DNA from 2 places in the Terrabacter sp. LjRoot27 genome. Region 1 is predicted to be linked to the other one. Evidence: riboswitches for the same ligand, from Rfam matches in the RefSeq annotation. Region 1 holds a riboswitch; the other holds the start of a gene.
What was found. Region 1 has a riboswitch for S-adenosylmethionine ahead of ACSQ2D_RS14365 (bifunctional o-acetylhomoserine/o-acetylserine sulfhydrylase). Riboswitches for the same ligand answer to the same signal wherever they lie in the genome.

Region 2: linked by a shared signal. The riboswitch ahead of ACSQ2D_RS08325 (aminotransferase class V-fold PLP-dependent enzyme) and the one ahead of ACSQ2D_RS14365 (bifunctional o-acetylhomoserine/o-acetylserine sulfhydrylase) in region 1 are both predicted to bind S-adenosylmethionine.

The regions. Positions count from the first base shown of each region.
Region 1 is NZ_CAXUSS020000001.1:3,087,646-3,092,308, forward strand. It holds gene ACSQ2D_RS14360 (HNH endonuclease signature motif containing protein) at 1-938, opposite strand, end outside; SAM riboswitch class IV at 1,169-1,288, shown strand; gene ACSQ2D_RS14365 (bifunctional o-acetylhomoserine/o-acetylserine sulfhydrylase) at 1,379-2,695, shown strand; gene ACSQ2D_RS14370 (LD-carboxypeptidase) at 2,740-3,798, shown strand; gene recQ (DNA helicase RecQ) at 3,835-4,663, shown strand, end outside.
Region 2 is NZ_CAXUSS020000001.1:1,783,969-1,788,631, reverse strand. It holds gene ACSQ2D_RS08330 (DNA translocase FtsK 4TM domain-containing protein) at 1-1,173, opposite strand, end outside; SAM riboswitch class IV at 1,461-1,586, shown strand; gene ACSQ2D_RS08325 (aminotransferase class V-fold PLP-dependent enzyme) at 1,623-3,020, shown strand; gene ACSQ2D_RS08320 (endonuclease/exonuclease/phosphatase family protein) at 3,092-4,180, opposite strand; gene ACSQ2D_RS08315 (ribonuclease J) at 4,182-4,663, opposite strand, start outside.

The DNA of each region.
Region 1 (4,663 bases):
TTGTCGGTGGCATGGCCGGCCGCGGCGGTGAGCTCCGGCCGGCGATGGTGGGCTTCGCGGAGGAGGGCGTCGGTGGCGAGGTCGGCGCGGAGCTGGTCGAGGCTGCGCGGGTCGCCGCCGCCGCGCAGTCCGCGCGCGGTGGTGTCGAGGCGGTCCATGACCGCGGCGACGGACGCGGCGTCGGTGGTGACGGTCAGCCAGCCCATCCCGTCGTCGGTGACCCGGCCGAACACCCCGCGCCGGGACCGGGCGTGCGCGTGCCGCTCGGCGCTGCCCCGGGCATCGACCGAGGCGACCGCGCGCCGCAGCCGGGCGGTGAAGGTGCGTTGCGGGAGGGGTTGGCCGTCCCGGGACGGGGCGAGCACGGCCTGTGCGACGGTGGTGACGTCGGCGTCGGGCAGCAACGCGGTGTCGGAGGCGACCTGCAGCGCGCGGTGCAGCGACAGCCGCCCGGCTCGCAGCGCGTTCAGGACGACTCGGTGCCGGCGGGGTGCGGTGGCCAGGGTGAGCCGGCGGGCGACCTCCCCGGTCCCGACGCCGGTCGCGAGCGCGATCTCCTCGGTGACGACCCGCTCGGGAGAGACCCGCGAGGACGCCCGGGCGGCGGCACCGGCGGGCAGGGCCTGGATCTGCTGGGCCTCGATGGTGGCCAGTGCGCCGTACGCGGCGAGCAGGTCGGCCTCGAGGCGGGCCTTGGCGACCTCGAGCGCCTGGATCTCGGCGAGCACCCGCTCCCCGGCCCGCGCCAGCCCCTCGAGCGCCGCCGCCGCTCGGGCCCGCCCGCGCCCCGCGCGCAGCTGCGTGAGGACCGGGTCGAGGACGGGGTCGAGGGTGCGCGCCCAGTGGTCCGGGTCGGAGGACCATCGGGCACGCAGCACCGGCCAGGGCCCTCCCGAGCGCACAGCGGAGGTCTCGGCCGGCGACGGGGTGAACGGCACGGTGACCCTCCTCTCGACGCTCGTTCCCTTCACTCGATTAGAACACGTGTTCGAAAGACTCGCAAGACCCGCTGGCTCATCTGTGGACAACGAACTCCTCTGCCCTGCAAGCGATCCCACCCGAGCCGGCACTTCCCAACACGCGCCAGGCGCCCACACCGGTGACGACGCGTCCACGATGAGGACACGCCCTCCCACGTGGCGGACACGCATACGTACACTCGCCGGTAGGTCATGAGCGCCAGCGACAAGCCCCGGCTCGCTGGCCGGCAACCCTCCAACCGCGGTGGGGTGCCCCGGGTGAGGACCTGGCCCGTCGACGCCACCCGGCGCGCGGGCAAGCGCGGAGAGCCTCTCTCCCGCACCGACCCGTCGGTGCACGGGGCCCGGTGACACGGGACCCCGGTCAGCGACACGACCCAGGAAGAGCAGGACGACCGATGACCGAGCCCAACTGGTCCTTCGAGACCAAGCAGATCCACGCCGGCCAGGCCCCCGACAGCGCCACCGGAGCCCGCGCGCTGCCGATCTACCAGACGACGAGCTACGTCTTCAACGACACCGACCACGCCGCGAACCTCTTCGGGCTCAAGGAGTTCGGCAACATCTACACCCGCTTGATGAACCCGACGACCGACGTCGTCGAGCAGCGCATCGCGGCGCTCGAGGGTGGCGTCGGCGCCCTGCTCGTCGCCTCGGGCCAGGCGGCCGAGACCCTCGCCGTGCTCAACATCGCGGAGGCCGGCGACCACGTCGTCGTCTCCCCCAGCCTCTACGGCGGCACCTTCAACCTCTTCAAGCACACGCTGCCCAAGTTCGGCATCGAGGTCGGCTTCGTCGAGGACCCGACGTCGATCGACTCGTGGCGCGCTGCCATCCGGCCCAACACGAAGCTCCTCTTCGGCGAGACCATCGCCAACCCCAAGAGCGAGATCCTCGACATCGAGGCCGTCGCGGCCCTCGCGCACGAGCACGGGGTCCCGCTCGTCGTCGACAACACCGTCGCGACGCCCTACCTCATCCGCCCGATCGAGTGGGGAGCCGACGTCGTCGTGCACTCCGCGACGAAGTACCTCGGCGGCCACGGCACCTCGATCGCCGGTGTCATCGTCGACGCGGGCACCTTCGACTTCGGAGCCGACCCGGAGAAGTTCCCCAACTACAACACGCCGGAGGAGAGCTACCACGGGCTCGTCTTCGCCCGCGACCTCGGCGTCGGCAGCCCCCTCGGGGCCAACCTCGCCTTCATCCTCAAGGCGCGCGTCCAGCTGCTGCGCGACCTCGGCCCCGCCGCGTCGCCCTTCAACGCGTTCCTCATCGCCCAGGGCATCGAGACGCTGTCGCTGCGCATCGAGCGCCACCTCGAGAACGCCCACAAGGTCGCAGCCTTCCTCCAAGGGCACGACCAGGTCGAGAAGGTCGTGTGGGCGTCCTTGCCGGACAGTCCTTTCCACGCCCTGGCGGAGAAGTACACGCCTCGCGGCGCGGGTGCCGTGCTCTCCTTCGAGATCGCGGGCGGCCTCGAGGCGGGCAAGAAGTTCGTCGAGGCGCTGACCCTGCACAGCCACGTCGCCAACATCGGTGACGTGCGCTCGCTCGTCATCCACCCCGCGTCGACGACGCACTCCCAGGGCCCGGACGAGGACCGTCTGGCCGCCGGCGTGACCCCGGGCCTCGTGCGCCTCTCGGTCGGCATCGAGCACATCGACGACATCGTCGCCGACCTCGAGCAGGGCTTCACGGCCGCCAAGGTCTGACGCACCGACGGGCCGGGCCCGATATCGGGATGAAGCGGATCGGCATGGCTGGCACGATGGCAGCCATGCCGATCCGCTACCCCGCCCCGCTGCGCCCCGGCGACCGGATCGGCGTCACCTCGCCGAGCTCCGGCGTCTCCGACGCCCTCTGGGGACGGTTCGCGTATGCCGTCCAGTCCCTCCGCGACCGTGGCTTCGACGTCGTCGTGGGCGAGCTCAACCACGCGCCCAGCCACGTCAGCGGGCCGCGCGAGGCACGTGCCGCCGAGCTGATGTCGATGCTCCTCGACCCGAGCATCCGTGCGGTCGTCCCGCCGTGGGGCGGTGAGACCGGCATCGACCTGCTCGACCTGCTCGACCTCGACGCGGTCGCCGCCGCCGAACCGACGTGGTGCGTCGGCTTCTCCGACACCTCGACGTGGCTGACCCCGCTCACCCTCACCACGGGCATCGCGACGATCCACGGGCAGAACCTCATGGACACCCCGTACGCCCTGCCGGACGGCATACTCCACTGGGTCGACGTCGCGGGCGCCGCGGGCGGGGACGAGCTGCGCCAGCACTCCCCCGGCCGGCACCGCTCCGGCGGCTGGGACGACTACGCCGACGACCCGACGGTGTCCGAGATGACGCTCGACGGCCGTGGCACGTGGACGCGGATCGACCCGGGCCACGAGGACGAGCCGGTCACGTTCTCCGGGCGTCTCGTCGCGGGCTGCGTCGAGACGGTGAGCTTCCTCGCGGGCGGGCGCTTCGCCGACATCGGCGCCTTCACCCGCGACCACGCGCCCGAGGGCACCGTCGTGCTGCTCGACATCGCCGAATGGAGCTCCTACGACATCTGCCGAGCCCTGCACGCCATGCGCCTGCGCGGCTGGTTCGACGCCGCCAACGGCGTGCTCGTCTCGCGCACCAGCGCACCCGAGCCGCACGGTTTCACCCAGCACGCCGCCGTCGTCGACGCCCTCGGCATGCTCGGCGTGCCGATCGTCGCCGACGTCGAGTGCGGCCACGTCGCCCCGTTCCTCGCCCTCGTGCAGGGCGCGACGACGACGGTCGTCCAGGACGGCGGCACGCACACCGTCACGCAGCGCCTCGACTGAAGGCCGGTCCGCGGTGACGGGTACGCTCGCCGCGTCATGGAGAAGCACCTGGTCGGGTCCGAGCTCGAGGTCGTCGGCGCCGAGGTGACGGGCGACGCGCCCGTCGCTCCGGACGAGCGCCCGCACGACGGCGGGGCCGCAGGTCGCGTGCTGCACGACGTCTTCGGCTTCAGCTCGTTCCGCGGCGCCCAGCAGGCGATCGTCGACCGCGTCGTGACGGGTCACGACACGGTCGTCCTCATGCCCACCGGTGGCGGCAAGTCGCTGTGCTACCAGCTGCCCGCGCTCGTGCGGCCCGGCGTCGGCATCGTCGTCTCGCCGCTCATCGCGCTCATGCACGACCAGGTCGAGGCCCTGCGCCTGCTCGGTGTGCGGGCGGCCTTCTGGAACTCCACGTCGTCCGCCGAGGAGTCCGACGCCGTCCGCCGCGACGTGCGCGAGGGCGGCCTCGACCTGCTCTACGTCGCGCCCGAGCGCCTGCTCATGCCCTCCTTCCTGCGTCTGCTCGACGACGCGGCCACCGGAGCCGGCATCGCGCTCTTCGCCATCGACGAGGCGCACTGCGTGTCGCAGTGGGGCCACGACTTCCGGCCGGAGTACCTCCGCATCGCCGAGGTCACCGCACGCTTCCCCGGGGTGCCGCGCATCGCGCTGACCGCCACCGCCGACGCGCTCACCCGCAGCGAGATCCACCAGCGGCTGCGCCTGGACGGCGCCGCCGAGTTCGTCTCGAGCTTCGACCGACCCAACATCCGCTACGTCGTCGAGGAGAAGAGCGACGCGCGCGCCCAGCTGCTGCGCTTCCTCGAGAGCGGCAACGACGGTGCGAGCTTCCGCGGCTCCGCCGGCATCGTCTACTGCCAGT
Region 2 (4,663 bases), 1.3 Mb from region 1:
CGAGTGGTCGGGCAGCTGGTAGGTGATGTCGCCGCCGAGGCTCAGCTGCTCGACGCGAGCGGGCAGGTCGGACATGGGCGGCGGGATGAGCTCGGCCTTGGGGCCGACCTTGCTCGTGTCGGGGGCGCCGAGGGTCTTGGGGTCGGTGGCGTCGATGACGCGCTCGGCGCCCTTCTCGCCGCCGGGGCGGGGGGCGAGCAGACCGGGAGGCGTCGGGCGCTTCTCGCCGGGCCGCAGCTGCGTGGTCGCCTCGTCCTCGAGCGCCTTCTGCGCGGCCTGGCGGAACGCCTCGTCGCCGTCACGGTCGGCGAGGTCGACGGCCTTGCGACGCGCGCGCTTGACCGCGGCGGCCGGGGCGTCGAGCGCCTCGTCGGGCTGCTCGTCGACGTGGTCGCGGTCGATGACGAGGGCCCGCAGCTGCCGCATGCGGGTCGGGATCATGTTGACCGGCGTCGCCGTGATGACGAGCAGGCCGAAGAGCCCGAGCAGGATGAGCAGGACGAGCGCCCCGTAGGTCGAGACGGCCGCCGCGAGGGGGCTCGACGCGAGGAAGCCGAGGATGCCACCGGCGGCGCGCATGCCGTCGGCGCCGTCGGGCGGGTTGGGGATGCCGTCGGCGAGGTGCGACAGACCGCACGCGGCGAAGGTCAGGGCGATGGTGCCGACGACGATGCGGTTGGTCGCCGCGTCGTCCTGGGGGGCGCGCAGCATGCGCAGGCCGAGCGCGAGCAGCACGAGCGGGACGGCGTACGCGACGCGGCCGAAGGTGCCGGCGAAGACGGCGTGCACGACCTGGCCGAAGGTGCCGGAGACGCCCCACCACTCACGGGCGGCGACGACGACGGCGAGCGCGATGAGGGCGAAGCCGATGCCGTCGCGACGGTGCTCGGGCTCGAGGTCGGCGGCGCTGTGGCCGACGCGGCGCACCGCTCCCCCGGCCATGTGCGAGACCCCCATCCACGTGTTGCGCATCGCGCCGAGCGGGAAGGGGAGGCCTCCGCCCCGGGTCTTGGACGCCGTCTTGGCGGCGGGCTTGCGGGCAGCGGGCTTGCGCTGCGCCGGCCTACCACCGCGTGCTGCCGGAGGGCGTGACGAGGCGCTGCCCGCGGATCCCTTGGCGCGGGTGGCCGCGGCGGAGCTCGAGCGCTGGCTGGTGGACGGACGTGACGCCATGCTGGCACCGTACGTCAACGCACCGATGAACTCACGCGTCACACGCGCAACAGGACCGATCAGTCGGACAGCGCTCTCCAGGGCTCACAGGGCTCTCGTATGCCGTGGGCGCACCTCCCGCGCACCGTGGGGACCGTCGTCGGGTGCCGTGGGCGCACCTCCCGCGCACCGTGGGGACCGTCGTCGGGTGCCGCGGGCGCACCTCGGGCCGGGCGGCGTCTCAGATCGCGACACCCGGGGAGCGACCGGTGGACAGCCGGCGACCGTCCCGCCTATGGTCTTGCGCAGGTCATGAGTGCCAGTGACAAGCCCCGGCTCGCTGGCCAGCAACCCTCCTCCGCGGTGGGGTGCTCCGGGTGACGACCAGGCCGCCCTCGGTCCGCATGCGTCCTCGAGGTCGGCAAGCGCGGACCTGCACGAGGTGGGTCCCATGACCCAGGAGCACTCCCATGTCGGTCCTTCCCTCGACGCACCCCGCCGCCTCCCTCTGTGGAGGCTCCCCCGCACCGCTCGTGCGCACCCGCGCCCTGCACGTCGTGCCGGAGGCGCGCACGCTGCCCACCGTCGTCGGCGCGGGACTGCGCGTGCCCACGCTGCACGGCGACACGGCATACGCCAACCTCGACCACGCGGCCTCGACGCCGGCGCTCGAGACGGTCAAGGGGGCCGTCGACCGTGCCCTCGAGACCTACTCCTCCGTCCACCGGGGCGCCGGCTTCGCCTCGCGGCTGACGAGCGCGTGGTACGAGCAGGCCCGCGCGGAGGTCGCCTCCTTCGTCGGCGCGCGCGAGGGCGACTCGGTCGTCTTCACCCGGACGACGACCGACTCCTGGGCGCTGCTGAGCAAGGCGCTGCCGAGCCGCACGACGGTCTTCGTCTTCGGCACCGAGCACCACTCGACCCTGCTGCCGTGGGGCCGCTTCCGCACCGTGCGCCTCCCCGTCCCGCAGACGGTCGAGGACGCGCACGCCCTGCTCGAGGAGGCACTGGCCGACCACCCGTCGCGCCACCGCCTCGTCGTCGTCGCGGCCGCCTCGAACGTCACGGGTGAGGTCTGGCCCGTCGAGCGCTTCGCCGCGCTGGCCCACGCGCACGGAGCCCGGATCGCCGTCGACGCGGCCCAGCTCTCGGCGCACCGCACCATCGACCTCGCCGCGTGGGACGCCGACTACGTCGCGTTCTCGGGGCACAAGACGTACGCCCCCTACGGCGCAGGCGTCCTCGCCGGGCGCTCCGACTGGCTCGACGCCGGCAACCCCTACCTGCTCGGCGGCGGCGCGACGCGCTCGGTGACCGAGGACGGCACGACGTGGGCGACCGGCCCGGCCCGCCACGAGGGCGGCAGCCCCAACGTCATCGGCGCCATCGCGCTCGCCGCGGCGTGCTCGACGATCAGCCGCCACCGCGAGGCGATCGAGGAGCACGAGACCCGCCTGCTCGAGCGGCTGCGCACCGGCCTCGACGACGTCGCAGGCGTCGAGGTCCTCTCGATCTTCGGCGACGACAGCGACCGCGTCGGCGTCGTGGCCTTCACCATCGACGGCTGGGACTCCTCGCTCGTCTCGCAGGTGCTCTCCGTCGAGCACGGCATCGGCGTGCGGGACGGCAAGTTCTGCGCCCACCTGCTCGTCGACGAGCTCCTCGAGGACCCCTGGGGCGAGCGCTCCGTCACCGCCGTCCGCGCCAGCATCGGCCTCGGCAGCACGCTCGAGGGGGTCGAGCGCCTCGTCGCCGCCGTCGCGCGCCTCGTCGAGCACGGCACCGACGCCGAGTGGACGCTCACGGAGACCGGCTGGGCGCTCGAGGGCACCGACCCGCGCGACGTCGAGGTCGAGCGACCCTGGTGACTGCGGGCGTCTGCCGCTGAGCGGGGTCGGTGTGTCAGCGCGGTCGGGCGTGGCCGCGGTCAGCGGCTCGGTCAGCGTGCCGGCAGCGCGTAGCTCGCCCAGACGGCGGCGTGGTCGGCCCGGTTGAAGGCCACCTGCCCGGCCGAGACGACCGTCAGCCCGCGGCTCAGCAGGTGGTCGAGCTGCACGAAGGCCGGGAGCCGGTTGCCGGCGAACGGCCAGGTGCGCACCCACCCCTGCCCGTCGGTGCGCTGCGCGTCATCGAGACCGGCGGCGAGGTCGCGGAAGCCCGGGTGGCCGAAGCCGGCGTTGAAGTCGCCGGCCATGACGACGAGCTCGTCGCCGTCGAGCCGCTGCTTCCACGACTCGAGCGCCCGCAGACCGGCGCGCCACTCGAGCGTGTCACCGCGCAACGGCGCCGCGGGGTGGGCGACCTTGAGGCGGACCGTGCCGTTGGGGACGGTCACGTCGACCTCGGGCTGGACGCTCTGGGTGCCCTCGAGCGCGGGGTCGGTGCCGAGGCTGCGCACCGAGAGCGGGTAGCGCGAGAGCACCATCGTGCCGCTGGAGGTGTTCGCGCGGGCCACGCCCTCGCGCTGCGAGAAGTAGTCGCCGGCGCCCTCGGCGTCGAGCCGCCGCAGGATCGCCGGCGTGGCCTCGGTGAGGACGAGGACGTCGACCGAGTGGAAGCGCACGGCGTCCATGAGCTGGCCGGCGTTGGCCGAGCCGACCCAGACATTGGCCGACATGACGGTGAGGTCGCGGTCGGCCTTGGGCGAGGACGTGGCCCGGAAGGCGGGGGCCGCGACGGTCGCCGCCACGACGAGCGCGACGACGACCGGGGCCACCATCCACCACCGGCGCAGCACGAGCGTCGCCACCGTGAGCAGGCCCAGGCCGATGACGACGAAGGGTCCGGCCGTCTGGAGCACGACGACGACGTACGCCGTCGAGTCGTACCAGCGCAGCGCGCCGACCGCGACGAGCCCGAGCAGGACGACGCCGATGACGACGTCGACCCAGCGCCGGCGCGGTGCCCGTCGCGCCGGCTCCGGCGTCGACGACCCGGCGGTCTCCCCGGTGTCCCCCGGCGGGCCGGCGGGCACGTCGTCGCCGTCGCCGGCGGGCCCGGTCCCCCGGGCAACCTCCTGCACCGTCACGTCAGGCCTGCAGCACGACCGGGATGATCATCGGCCGACGGCGGATCTTGCCGCCGACCCACGAGCCGACCGCGCGGCGGATGACCTGCTGGAGCTGCTGGTCGTCGCGCACACCCTTGGCCACGGCCTCCTCGATGGCCCGCTCGACCTTGGGGATGACCTGCTGGAAGATCTCGTCGGCCTCGACGAACCCGCGGGCCGTGATCTCCGGTCCGCTCGCGATCTTGCCGGTAGCCGCGTCGAGCACGACGACACAGGTGATGAAGCCCTCGTCGCGCAGGATCCGGCGGTCCTTGAGCAGGGCCTCGTCGGCGCCACCGACGCTGCTGCCGTCGACGTAGACGTAGCCGCACTCGACGACACCGGTCACCTCGGCGACCCCGTTGACCAGGTCGACGACGACGCCGTCCTCGGCAAGCACGACGTTGTCCTCGTGGACGCCGGAGGCGATGGCGAGCTGGGCATTGGCGTACATGTGCCGCC